3 regions of the Caulobacter sp. GW821-FHT10E02 genome follow, and region 2 is predicted to be linked to each of the others. Evidence: riboswitches for the same ligand, from Rfam matches in the RefSeq annotation. Region 2 holds a riboswitch; each other region holds the start of a gene.

Region 1 (4,440 bases), on a different contig from region 2:
TCTTGCTAAGAAATACAAAATTAGACTTTACTGGCCATATATTAGGAACTTCAATCATCGTGACGATGCTAAACTCATCAGTCATTTTTTCATTCCCAATCATTAATATGTTGAATTCTCCAAAACACATATTTTATTATTTAACGCCACCTCCAAAAATTACATAAATTCAAAATATCTCTCCAATACTGAATCCCTATACTCGCCGCTGAAGCTGCGCTGAAACCTGCAACTGCAAAATACCTCGCAATCGCAGGCTCCACCCCATGCCTCAACATATCTAGTGGTAGTATTTGCTCATTGGCTATCGCTGAGAAGCTATTGGATCACCCGCGCCCGTCGCGCCGCCTCGACCATGTTGGCCACGGCGGCCTTGGTCTCGGGCCATTTGCGGGTCTTCAGGCCGCAGTCGGGATTGACCCACAGCTGGCCGCTCGACAGCCGCGCCCGGGCCGCCGTCAGCAGCTCGGCCATCTCTTCGACCGAGGGCACGCGCGGGGAGTGGATGTCGTAGACGCCCGGGCCGATCTCGGCCGGGTAGGCATAGCCGGCGAAAGCGTCCAAGAGCTCCATCTTCGAGCGCGCCGTCTCGATCGAGATCACGTCGGCGTCCATCGCCCCGATGGCGGCGATGATGTCGTTGAACTCCGAGTAGCACATGTGGGTGTGGATCTGGGTCGCGTCGGCCACGCCCGAGGCGGTCAGGCGGAAGGCCTCGACGGCCCAGTCCAGATAGGCCTGCCAGTCGGCGCGGCGCAGGGGCAGGCCTTCGCGCAAGGCGGCCTCGTCGATCTGGATGATCTTGGCGCCGGCCGCCTCCAGGTCGACGACCTCGTCGCGGATGGCCAGGGCGATCTGCCGGCAAGCCAGCTCACGCGGGACGTCATCACGGACGAACGACCAGTTGAGGATCGTCACCGGCCCGGTCAGCATGCCCTTCACCGGCCGGCCGGTCAGGCTCTGGGCGTACTGCCACCATGCGACCGTCATCGCCTTGGGCCGCGAGACGTCGCCGAACAGGATCGGCGGCCGCACGCAGCGCGAGCCGTAGGACTGCACCCAGGCGTGCTTGGTGAAGACAAAGCCCGACAGCTGCTCGCCGAAGTACTGGACCATGTCGTTGCGCTCGAACTCGCCGTGGACCAGCACGTCGAGACCGGCCTCTTCCTGCCAGCGGATGGCGCGCTCGGTCTCTTCCTGCAGGAAAGCCTCGTAGGCGGTGTCGGTCAGCTCGCCCTTGCCGTGGGCCGAGCGGGCCTTGCGGACCTCTTCGGTCTGCGGGAACGAGCCGATGGTGGTGGTCGGGAAAGCCGGCAGGTCCAGTTGCTGGGCGCGGCGGCGATCGAACGCGGCGTGGCGCTTGGCCATGGCCTCGGTCGTGGCGGCGAGGCGCGCGGCGACGGCGGGGTCGTGGATCTTCGGCGAGACCTGGCGGGCCTGGGCGGCCTGGGCGCTAGCCTCCAGTTCGGCGGCGACGCTGGCGCGGCCGGCGTTCAGCGCATTGGCCAGCACGGCCAGCTCCTCGATCTTCTGCACGGCGAAGGCCAGCCACTGGCGGACCTCGGGGTCGATCGCGGTCTCCAGGGCCAGGTCGATCGGCGTGTGCAGCAGCGAGCAGGACGGCGCTAGCACGATCCGATCCGCGCCGCGCTGGGCGACGACGGGCTCCAGGCGGTCGAGCAGCTTTTCCAGGTCGGCGCGCCAGACGTTACGGCCGTCGATCACGCCCAGCGACAGGACCAGGCTCTCGCGGCTGGCGGCCAGGGCGGACTCCAGCTCTCGCGGCGCGCGGATGAGGTCCAGGTGGACGCCAGCGACAGGCAGGTTCACGGCGGTCGACAGGTTCTCGCCATAGCCGCCGAAATAGCTGGTCAGCATCAGCCGCAGGTCGGGCGCGGCATGGGTCAGGGCGCCATAGGCCCGGCGCAGCTCGCCGCGCTCGAAGTCGGTGAGGTCCAGGGCCAGGCACGGCTCGTCGATCTGCACCCAGTCGGCCCCGGCTTCGGCCAGACGCTGTAGCACTTCGGCATACACTGGCAGCAAGGCCGACAGCAGCGACAGCGGCGCGAAGTCGGCGTCCTTGGTCTTGGCCAGCTTCAGGAACGTCACCGGACCCAGCAGCACCGGGCGAGTGTGGATGCCTTGCGCCTTGGCTTCCAGGAACTCATCGACCGGCTTGGTCGAGGACAGGGCGAAGGTCTGGCCGCGCGACACCTCGGGCGCGAGGTAGTGGTAGTTGGTGTCGAACCACTTGGTCATTTCTTGCGCCGGGACACCCGTCTTTGGCCCGTGGTCGTGACCGCAGGCGGCGAGTTCGACGCCCTGGCTGCCGCGCGCCATGGCGAAATAGGTGTCCAGCGACACCGACCCGCCGGTCCAGCCGTAGAGGGCCGGGATCGCGCCGACGAGGACGCTGGTGTCCAGCACCTGGTCGTAGAGCGAGAAGTCGCCAGACGGCACGTGGTCCGCGCCCAGGGCTGCCTGGCAGGCCCAGGTCTTGGCGCGCAGCTCGGCCGCGACGGCCAGCAGCGAGGGCTGGTCGCTCTGGCCGGACCAGTAGCGTTCGAGGGCGGTCTTCAGCTCGCGCCTGGGACCAATGCGGGGGAAGCCGAGTGTGGCGACGGTGACGGTCATTCTTGAAAAGCCTCTGCCGGTGTTGTGGCGAGGCTGATCGGGACGCGCGCAGGTGGGCGCGCACGGACGGAAGTCCGGTCACGCCGTAAAGCATGCGACCAGACCGGACACCCCGCCGGAGGACGTTATCTGTCGAGGCAGGTCTCCTGGCTCACGGGTCGTCGCCCCTGCCCTGGCCTTCCCGACACGCCACCGATCCAGCTCGGCGCGTCAGTGACACGTAACGGACAGCGGCTCGCCGCTCACAGTTGCGGGGGCAGCGCCGGATTCGGGGTTTCACGCCCTCACCGACTTCCCTCTTAGCTCCGGGCGCGAACGCCCGCAGACCACGACACAGGCAATAGGCGCTGGAACGGCGCGCCCGTCAAGAATGATATAAAGATATCCTTATATGACCTTCGTTTGCCCTGACCGGACGAAGCGGCTTAGCTGGAGGTTGTCCAAGGAGACGAGACCGGATGAACGACGCCAATGCCCGGCAAGGCGCGGTCACCCGCTTCCTCACCACCGCCCCGCCCTGGGTGTTCGCGCTGTACGGCGGCCTGTCGTCGTTCGCCGTCTATTTCGCCATGTTCGGCTATCGCAAGCCGTTCACGGCCGCCGCCTACGACCACCCGGACGGCTGGCCGTTCGCGATCGACTTCAAGATCGCCCTGGTGATCGCCCAGGTCGCCGGCTACGCCACCGCCAAGTTCATCGGGGTCAAGGTGATCTCCGAGATGCGGGCCAACCACCGGGCCATGGCCATCCTGACCCTGATCTTCGGCGCGCAGATGTCGCTGCTGCTGTTCGGCACCCTGCCGACGGTGATCGGGCCGATGGCCATGTACCTGAACGGCCTGTGCCTGGGGATGATCTGGGGCCTGGTGTTCGGCTTCCTCGAGGGTCGCCGCCTGACCGAAGTGCTGGGCGCCATGCTGTGCGCCAGCTTCATCCTGTCGTCGGGCGTGGCCAAGTCGGTCGGCAAGATGCTGCTGCTGTCCCATGTCGACGACAAGTGGATGCCGGCGATCTCGGGCCTGGTGTTCGCGCCGCTGATGCTGATCGCCGTGGTCGCCCTGGCTCAGCTGCCGCCGCCCAACGCCGCCGACGAGGCCGAGCGGGTCAAGCGCGCCCCGATGACCCGCCAGGACCGCATCGCCCTGTTCGCCGCCCACGCACCGGCCCTGATCCTGCTGATCGCGGTCTATGTGATGCTGACCGCCCTGCGCGACTTCCGCGACAACTTCTCGGCCGAGATCTGGGCCGAGCTGGGCTTCAAGAACGCCGCCGCGATCTTCACCCTGTCGGAGCTGCCGGTCGCGGCCATCGTGCTGGTGGGCCTCGCCGCTCTCATGGGGGTCAAGGACAACCGCCGGGCGGTCGCCTTCAATATCGGTTTCGTGGCGCTGGGCTTTGCTTTGCTGGGCGCCTCGACCCTGGCGTTCCAGCTGCATGTGCTGAGCCCCGTCTGGTGGATGATCCTGGCCGGCGCGGGGCTCTACATGGGCTACACGCCGTTCAACGCCATGCTGTTCGACCGGATGATCGCCGCCACCGGCAAGGTTGGGACGGCGGGGTTTCTGATCTATGTGGCGGACTCGTTCGGCTACCTCGGCAGCATCTCGCTGCTGCTGGTGAAGTCGTTCGGCCACTTCGACATCGCCTGGGCGCAGTTCCTGGCCGTCGGGGCCTATGGCGCCTGCGGCCTCGGCCTGATCGGCCTATTCTTCGCCAATCGCTTCCTGAGGACGCTCTGACATGCGGGCCATCAGCCTTCGCGCCCGGCGCGCGCTCATGGATTTCCTGAAAGACGAGGCGGCCGGC
Region 2 (4,440 bases):
TGACCGAGACGATCAGGCCGAGGATGCTCAGCAGCCAGACCACGATGTCCCACAGCGGCCGGTGAGCCAGCAGGAACCCGAAGTCCAGACTGTGCAGGGCCGAGAACGTCCAGCGATAGAGCCGCAGGGAGTCGTCGGCCACGCCCACCATCCGGCCGCTGGTCGGGTCGATATAGAACCAGCTGTGGGCGGGGTCATCGAAGCCAGCGCGCAGCACAGGCAGCGGCGCCTTGTCGTGGTGCGAGTACCAGTAGGCGTCGTCCTGGGTCAGGCGATCGCGCATGACCAGATGCGCGCCCGGCACGAGCGTCGAAGCGCGAGTGAAGAGCTCGCCGTCGGTGAAGGTCACGCGGCGTCCGCTGGCCGGATCCAGTACCGCCTTGGCCTTGCCGTCATCGACCAGCATCAGCGGCCGCTCGCCCAGCCAGTAGAATCGCGCCAGCCGGTCGCCGTGGCGATCCTTCAACGCCGCGGCCTCCCGCGGATAGGTCGCAGCGGGCGCCGTCATCCAGGCCTTGCGGCCCAGCATGACCGCGTCGCCCGGCCCGCCCCAGTCGTTGGGGTTCATCGACATCCAGCCGCTGAACACCCAGGTCAGGACGAAGAGCCCGCCGACCAGGCCGGTCAGGTGGTGCCAGGCCATCCAGCCGCGATAGGGCGACATCCGCCCGCCGGCGTAGCGGCGCTTGAGCCGCACGCGCAGCAGGCCGATCCAGATCCCCGTGACGGCGCTGACCATGCCGATGCCCGAGGTCCACAGCACGACCTGAGTCCAGGCCTGAGGCATGGACCTCAAGGCGGTGAAGTAGAGCCAGTGCGGCACCGCCCCCAGCCAGTTCCAGAACCGCTCGGTCCGATTGGTGTCGAGCACGATCTCGCCGCCCTTCGAGCCGACATAGACCTGCCTTCCGGCCGCGTCGTCCAGGGCGAACAGGTGCAGCGGCCGCGCGGCGTTGAAGCTCTGGGCCACCGTCCACTGGTCGCGCTCGAGCGTGCGCAGGAGACGCGGCGAAGCGTCCGGCCAAGCGGCCGCGACCACGGCCCTGGCCCGTTCGGCGTCGATCGCGCCGAGCACCCGGCCATCGATCGCCGAGACGCCAACGCGCTTGCGGCCCTCGACGACCCGATAGACCGGCTCGCCGCCCCACATCGACAGGGTCAGGTCGGTCGGGAACGCCTTGGTCCCCGCCTTGTCGACAGCGGCCTGCGGATCGAGCCGCACCCTGCCCCAGTCGATCGGCGCGCTATGCGCTGCGCGTTCGGCCTCCTCCAGATGCGGGAAGCGCACGTACATCATGGTCAGGCCAGAGACGAACCACAGTACGAACAGCAGGCAGGCGGCGACGCCCAGCCAGCGGTGGACGAACCAGAGCCAGCGCTTGCCGACCTTCCAGGCGGGCCGCCAGTTGAACATCGCTCCCATGATCAGAACGCGTAGCTGTAGCGGACACTCGCCGTGCGCGGCACGCCGAGGTTCCGGTAGAGGAAGCGGCTGGTCGATCCGTCCCTCGGCGCCGAGCCGAGGCGCGCGGCATAGTCCTTGTCGAACAGGTTCTGCAGTCGCAGGCCCAGGCGATGGTGACGCGCCGCGCCGTCCAGGAACACGTGCCCGGCCAGGTCGACCACGACGACATCGCCGTAGTTGATGCGGCCAAAGCCCGAGACCGTCTGCCAGACAACGCCGGTCCAGGTGGCCGACAGGTCCGCGCCGTAGGGCTTGCCGGTTGGGGCGAAATCCAGCGAGGCCTTGGCGAAGTCGGTCGGCGTGCGGTCGCGTTGCAGGTCCGAGCCCTGCTGGCGCGACTTGGTGTGGGTGTAGCTGGCGTTGACGCTGAAGGCGTCGTTCAGCCGGGCCTGGACGACGGCCTCGGCGCCCGAGACGCGCACTTGGCCCGCGACGTTGACATAGAGCCCTTCGGGATAGGCCGGGTTGTCGTAGATGTCGCTGATCAGGTTATCGATCCGGCGCGCGAAGCCGGTCACCTTCCAGCTCACCGCTTCGCCCAGCACGCCGCCGGCCGAGACGTTGAGGTTCTTGCTGCGCTCGGCCTTGAGGTCCGGATTGCCGTGGGTGGAGTCCGGATCGATGGCGAACAGCTGCTCGGCGTCGGGCAGCAGGAACGAGGTCCCGCCCACGCCCTCGATATAGAGCGAGGGCGTCACGTCATAGCGGCCGCTGACCGTCCAGACCGTGGTGTCCGAGCCCTGGCCGTGGTTGTAGCGGACGCCGGCGGTGAACAGGGCGTTCTGGATCAGGTCGGGCGTGGTGCGGACCTGGGCGATCAGGGCGTGGACCTGCTCGGTCTTGCCGTCGATCAGCAGCACCTCGTCGCGGCCCTTGAAGTTCTGGAAGTCGTAGCCGAGCTCGTACTCGAAGCCCTTGTTCAGGTTCAGCTTCACCAGGGCGCTGGCGCCGTAGTCGCGATAACCCCAGTACGTGCCGGCCGGATAGACCACGACCGGACCGGCAGCGCCGTTCTGGACGTTCTCGTAGGTCGTGTCCCAGTCGTGCAGATAGCCCTTCAGGAAGAACTGGGCCGGGCCGTCGGGGGTGTAGTCCAGGCGGGCGCTGAGAATGTCCTCGTCTCGGTCGTTGTAGCTCTTGCGGACGAGGCGCGGCGACAGGTTGTCCAGGCGCGCGTCGGTGTGCTGCCAGCTGGCCTGCAGGCGCAGGTCCTCGGTGAAGTCGAAGCCGTACTTGGCGCCCAGGGTGACGACGTCGTAGCCGCGCTTGCGGTCGGTCGCGCTGGGCTGAAAGACGTCATACTGCTCGAAGCCGTCGCTTTCGTCCTTGGAGGCGTAGGCGACGACCTTGTGGCGGCCGAAGGCGCCGCGGACATAGCCGTCGGCGTGGACGGTCTTGTTTTCGCCGCCGCCGATCGTCAGTTCGCCGCCGGGGGTGTCGGAGAAGGCGCGGGTGACGACATTGATCACGCCGGCCGAGGCCTGGGTGCCGTAGAACAGCCCCTGCCCGCCCTTCAGCACCTCGATCCGTTCGATCATGCTGGCCGGCAGGGTGTCGACGGGCGTGGTCGAGTTGTAGAGGCGGTTGTTGATCCGCACGCCGTCGACGGTCCACAGCACGTCCTGGGTGCGCGAGCCTTGCAGCGACAGGTCGACATAGCTGAACGGCCCGGCGCTGGGCGCGATGTAGAGACCCGGCGTCAGGGTCTGCAGCGCCTGGACGGTGTCGACGAAGCCGGCGTCCTTGATCTGGGCGGCTGTGACAATGGCCACGTCGCTGCCGTAGCGCGACAGCTCCAGCGGCAGGGTCTCTTCCAGGCTCTTGGCGGTGATCACCACCTGGTCGACGGAGGTGGTCGGATCGTTGTCGGCCGCCTGGGCAGCGAACGGGCAAAGCAGAGCGGCCGCGATGGCGGCGTGAGAGATCAGTCTGGGCATGCAGCCCCCCATGTGCGTCCAAGCGACATGGCGAAGAGCCACCCGAGGCGGCGCCCACGGGTCGATGGTCCGGCGGCGCGGACGCGTTGAAGCGCCGGCCGTACCGGTCGAGGCGGCTCTTCACCGCTTCTCGTCGCTCAGACGGGGTTCCGCGCCTTGACCATCCCCTGGGCCACGGCAAGAGCGACCCATGCTGGCAGGTCTCCTGGCTCACGGGTCATCGCTCTTGGCGTCGCCTTCCCAGGGTCCGAAAACCCCAGTGGCATGTGACGCTAGAACTCGCCGCTTACAGTTGCAGGGACAGCCGCAGATTTGGGGACCGAAGGCCCCGCACTGCATTCCCTATTAAGCCCTCTCGGGCGCCAGCACGGTCATTGTCGCGACGCCCTAGGGGCACCGCGACGGAACGCTGATAGCGGAAGTTGCGCGGAAGGCAAATGGGTTGGAGGGGGCGAAATCCCGCCGGGGTGCGGGGATTGTTCCTTCTCCCCTTGCGGGAGAAGGTGGCCCGCAGGGCCGGATGAGGGGTTGATAGGCTTGTTGGATTAGCGTGTCGGAGCAGGAGGTTAGGTGTGCGCGACCCCTCATCCGACCGCCTTCGGCGGCCACCTTCTCCCGCAGGGGGAGAAGGGTGACTTACGAGCGTTCAAGCCCCGCCATACCCCGCTCCAAAACCTGCCTTATCCTCATCTCACCTGACGGCGTGGAAAGGGCGTTCGGCCGACGACTTGGGCGGCCGTCAGGAGTGGTCGAGCGGGAAGCGCTCGCCGGGTCTCTTCGGAGGCTCGCCTTCGCGACGGCTCCAGCGGCAGGTTCCCTGAAACATCGGGACGAAGCCCTGGCGGCGAAGGCTTGGCGGACGCGGCAGGCGTGGGCTGAAATCGCCCGCGCATTCCGGGACCGGGGCTCGTCGCCCTGGCCCGCCCGTCGGAGGCCCAAACGTCGTGAGCGGGTTAAGACCCCGCGCTCGCGAAGGCTTCCGGATAACGGACTACGCGGAGCGCTAAGGCTTCGTCGAAACGGTATTCACTCCTCACA
Region 3 (4,440 bases), 370 kb from region 2:
GAGGCCGGCGGCTTCGTAATATTCGTCGACCAGGGCCTCGAGCGCCTTCAGCGGGCCATAGCTCTCGGCGCGGGTCAGGGGCGGCGTCAGGTGGTCGACGATCACCGCGCCGATCCGGCGCTTGGCCTGGGTCCCCTCGCCCGGATCGTTGACGATGAAAGGATAGAGCTGCGGAACCGGCCCGGCGATCGCCTGCGGGAAACAGGCCTCCGACAGGGCCAGGGCCTTGCCCGGCAGCCATTCAAGATTGCCGTGCTTGCCGACATGGACCACCGCGTGGGCTCGGAAGCTCGTCCTCAGCCAGGCGTAGAAGGCCAGGTAGTTGTGCGGCGGCACCAGGTCCGGGTCGTGATAGGTCGCCTTCGGATCGATGTTGTAGCCCCGCGCCGGCTGGACGCCGACCACGACGTTCCCGAACACGTGCAGCGGCAGGCGGAAGGCGTCGCCCTCGAAGGCCGGGTCCCTGGCCGGCTCGCCCCAGCGCGCGGTCACGGCGGCGCGGGTCGCCTCCGGCAGGGATGCGAAGAAGGCCTCGTAATCCGCCAGTGACAGGGTCGGCCCGACCGCGCGACCGGCGACGCCGGCGTTGGTGACCCCGCCCCTCAGCCGGTCCATCAGGTCCGCCGACACCTCAGGCGCGCCATCGACGCGATAGCCGGCCGTCTCAAGCGCCTTCAGGATCGCCGTGACGCTGGCTGGCGTGTCGAGGCCGACGCCGTTGCCAAGGCGCGAGTCCCGATTGGGATAGTTGGCCATCACGAGCGCCACGCGGCGCTCGGCGGCCGGCGCGCGACGCAGATCGGCCCAGCCCCACGCCAAGTCGGCGGCGTGGGCGATATTGTCCTCCGCCGGCGCATGGCTGACGACATCGCACTGGGTCCGAGGATCGTGGCGCAGCGCGGCCTTGAACGCCGTCGCGCCGGCCAGCACCCGCCCGTCCAGTTCCGGCAGGGCGACATTCATCGCCAGGTCTCGTACGCCAAGGCCGCGCGCGCTGGCCTCCCAGGCGGCGCGGTCCAGGCCCGCGAACACCAGTTGCAGCACCGGCGCACTGCGGACTTCCAACGGACTGGCGCGGCGATGGTCGCCGGGATTGGACACCGCAAAGGCCGTGGCGTTCAGCACCACGTCCGGCGCAATCCGCGCGAAGGTCTCTGTGATCAACTCGGCGGCGAAAGGGTTCTTCAGGCTCTGCACGAAGATCGGCGCGACGTCGAAGCCGCGCGCGACCAGCGCCGCGATATGGGCGTCGATCGCCTGGGTCGTCCCAGCCGCCACAAGAGCGCGGTAGAAGACTAGCGCCGCTTTGGGCCGCTCTGGCGACCAGGCCTGGCTCAGCCCCGCCAAATCGGTCAGCCGCTGGCTTGGCCAGTAGAACCCCGCATCCAGCAACGGCGCGGGCTCGCTCCACTCGCCTTGCGGCCGGCCGATCAGGTCGGCGGCGTAGAGCAGCAGATTGCGGGCGTTGGCGATGCCGCCCTGGCGCAGATAGGCGAAGACCCGATCGCAAACCTCTGACGGCGCGACGGAAATCGCCCGCCCCTCCCCGTCGGCCTGCTCGTCCAGCAAGGCCACGAACAGCGCGCCGCGCCGCCGGCAGGAGGCGGCGATCTCGTCCAGGCCGTAAGGCCAGTAGGCGCGACCGCCGACCAGCCGCGCGACCACGATCCGGGCCTTGTCGACCACGCTGTCGACATAGAGGTCCACCGACAGCGGATGCTTGAGCCGCAGCAGGTTGGCCAGCCGCACCGTCGGGAAGTCGTCCGGCAGTCCGGCCAGGGCCTGGGACAGGCACGCCAGGTCGCTGTCGGCGGCTGACAGGACGACGATGTCGCCGGGGCTCTGCCCAAGGTCGACCGCCTCCTCGCCGTCGAGGACCTGCCCCGGCTGGACCGCCAGCAGGTGCATCAGGCCAGCGCGGCCTCGACGATCGGCGCGATCGCGGCCTGGTCAATGCCCTTCTCGCCGATCACCACCAGCGATGAGGCGCGGACCTCGCCCTCGCGCCAGGGCCGGTCGAAATAGGTCTGGATGCGCGGGCCGACGGCCTGGACGATTAGGCGGGCCGACTTGCCCGCCACGGCCACCACGCCCTTCAGGCGCAGGATGTCGTGGGCCGTGAGCGCGCCCAATAGGCCAGAGGTCAGGGCCTCGACATCGGTCACCGCGCCGCCGCGCACGACGAAGCTGTCGAAGTCGTCATGGTCGTGATCGTCCTCGCCTTCATGGTGCGACTTGCGGCTGTCGAGATCGTCCTCGGCCGCGACGCCCAGGCCCAGCAGCACGGCCGGGTCCAGCGCGCCCTGGCGGGCGTGGATCACCTTGACGCCCGGGCGCAGGTGCTCGGCCAGCGAGGCCTCCACGCGCGCCAGGGTTTCGGCGTCGATCAGGTCGGTCTTGTTGAGGATGACGAGGTCGGCGCAGCCCAGCTGCTCCTCGAACAGCTCTTCCAGCGGGGTGTCGTGGTCGAGGGTCGGATCGGCCAGACGGGCCTGGCTCAACGCGGCCTCGTCATGGGCGAAGCGACCAGCGGCCACCGCCTCGGCGTCGATCATCGCCACCACGCCATCGACCGTGGCGCGGGTGCGCACCTCCGGCCAGGTGAAGGCCTTGACCAGGGGCTTGGGCAGCGCCAGCCCGGACGTCTCGATCAGGATGTGCTCGGGCGGGTTCGGGCGGTCGATCAGCTTCTGCAGCGTCGGCAGGAAGTCGTCGGCGACGGTGCAGCAGATGCAGCCGTTGGCCAGCTCCAGTATGTCGTCGTCCGAGCAGCCCTCGACGCCGCAACCGCGCAGGATCTCGCCGTCGATGCCGACATCGCCGAACTCGTTGACCACCACGGCCAGGCGCCGGCCGCCGGCATTCTCCAGTAGATGGCGGATCAGGGTGGTCTTGCCCGCGCCCAGGAAGCCGGTCACCACGGTTGTCGGAATTCTGGCCATCTTGTCGTCCCTGCCTCTGGCTGTCGCCAGACGGGGCAAGGAACGGCGCGCAGGACCACGCGGACGCGGGGCGTCCGGAAGGCCATGCCTTGCCGCACCGGTGCACCCCGCCCGGTCGCATCAATCTTCGTGAAGGCCGGTCTCCTGGCTTACGCCCTCCCGCCTCGGCGCCTTCCCAGGACTAGTCCCAGTGGCGTGTGCCGAAGCGATCGACGGACGATCACAGTTGCGGGGGCAGCCGCGGATTGGTCACCGCATTCCCGGAGGCTTTCGCCTCCATGCCTTCACGACGACGGGCGTAGGCTGAGCCCCGCGTGGGGTCAAGCGGTCAGGCTTTGGAACCGCCATTGCCGATTGAACGACAGGGTGAGCTGGGCCAGCGGCGCGATATCGATCCGGAACGCGGCGGCTGGTGGGATATCCAGGACGTGGGCCAGCGCGGCGCGCATCACCGGCTGATGGGTGACAGCCAGGATGCGGTCGTCACTTGCCGCCTGGGCGTCGATCCAGGCTCCGACCCGGGCGATAACCGCCGCGAAGGCCTCGCCGTCCGGCGTCCCGGCGGCCGGATCGGCGATCCAGCCCATCAGCGCCTCGGGCTGCTCGGCATGGATCTCGGCGAGGCCGCGACCGCGCCAGACGCCGTGATCGATGTCGGCCAAGGCAGGCTCAACGGCCGCATCGAGCCCCAGTATCTCCACCGTCTGGCGTGCGGCCAGCGACGGCGCAGTGAACACCCGCTGCGGCGCGGGGCGGAGCGCGAGCGCCTTCGCCTGCTCGCGGCCGGCTGCGTCGATGGCCTCGTCAGGCTCAGGAAAGCCGCCCTCGCGCATGGAGAGCGTAGCGGCGTGGCACAGAAAAACGAGGCGGGTGGCCAAGGCGGGCTCCGATAAATCTTGACGACGCGTGGCGACGCCTCCTAGCTCGAACATGGCCTTGGAAGGAAGCCGGTGAAACTCCGGCGCGGTCGCGCCACTGTGATCGACGAGCAATCGTCGAGAGTCAGACCCTTCCAGGTTCGCTTCAGCGCCGGGACGCGAAAATCCCAGGGAGAGCTTCACGATGGCCACGGCCTCTACGATTTCCGACGACGTCTTCATCCCGATCGGCGGCGAGACCGCGATCCCGCTGAAGGACATCGCGCCCTGGGCCGTCTTCGGCGTGCTGCTGGCGCTGGTCTGCCTCTATTTCGTCAGCACCGAGCAGGGCGCGCTGTCGCTGTTCAAGGGCATGTACGTCCACGAGTTCGTGCATGACGGCCGCCACCTGATGGGCTTCCCCTGCCACTAGGCGGGGCCGAGCAACCGACATGACACCTCAGCTTCTGTGGCGCGGCATGCTGGCTGGCGTCATCGCCGCCCTGTTCGCGTTCGCCTTCGCGCGTGTCTTCGCCGAACCCCAGGTCGATCTCGCCATCGCCTATGAAGCCTCGCACGAGATGGCCCACATGGCCCATGCCGGCAAGGCGACGCCGGCTGCGCCCGAACCCGAGCTGGTC

What was found. A riboswitch is a leader RNA that binds a small molecule or an ion and turns the genes downstream of it on or off. The one in region 2 is predicted to bind cobalamin.
Region 1: linked by a shared signal. The riboswitch ahead of metE (5-methyltetrahydropteroyltriglutamate--homocysteine S-methyltransferase) and the one ahead of AC07NI_RS06360 (TonB-dependent receptor plug domain-containing protein) in region 2 are both predicted to bind cobalamin.
Region 3: linked by a shared signal. The riboswitch ahead of cobW (cobalamin biosynthesis protein CobW) and the one ahead of AC07NI_RS06360 (TonB-dependent receptor plug domain-containing protein) in region 2 are both predicted to bind cobalamin.

What each region holds. Positions count from the first base shown of each region.
Region 1 is NZ_JBWKMV010000004.1:181,794-186,233, forward strand. Features, by position in the region: gene AC07NI_RS20685 (hypothetical protein) at 1-85, opposite strand, end outside; gene metE (5-methyltetrahydropteroyltriglutamate--homocysteine S-methyltransferase) at 319-2,634, opposite strand; cobalamin riboswitch at 2,754-2,980, opposite strand; gene AC07NI_RS20695 (DUF5690 family protein) at 3,093-4,373, shown strand; gene nhaA (Na+/H+ antiporter NhaA) at 4,375-4,440, shown strand, end outside.
Region 2 is NZ_JBWKMV010000001.1:1,416,165-1,420,604, reverse strand. Features, by position in the region: gene AC07NI_RS06365 (PepSY domain-containing protein) at 1-1,423, opposite strand, end outside; gene AC07NI_RS06360 (TonB-dependent receptor plug domain-containing protein) at 1,426-3,402, opposite strand; cobalamin riboswitch at 3,581-3,783, opposite strand.
Region 3 is NZ_JBWKMV010000001.1:1,049,250-1,053,689, reverse strand. Features, by position in the region: gene cobN (cobaltochelatase subunit CobN) at 1-1,908, opposite strand, end outside; gene cobW (cobalamin biosynthesis protein CobW) at 1,908-2,942, opposite strand; cobalamin riboswitch at 3,060-3,243, opposite strand; gene AC07NI_RS04690 (histidine phosphatase family protein) at 3,263-4,012, opposite strand; gene AC07NI_RS04685 (CbtB domain-containing protein) at 4,005-4,232, shown strand; gene AC07NI_RS04680 (CbtA family protein) at 4,252-4,440, shown strand, end outside.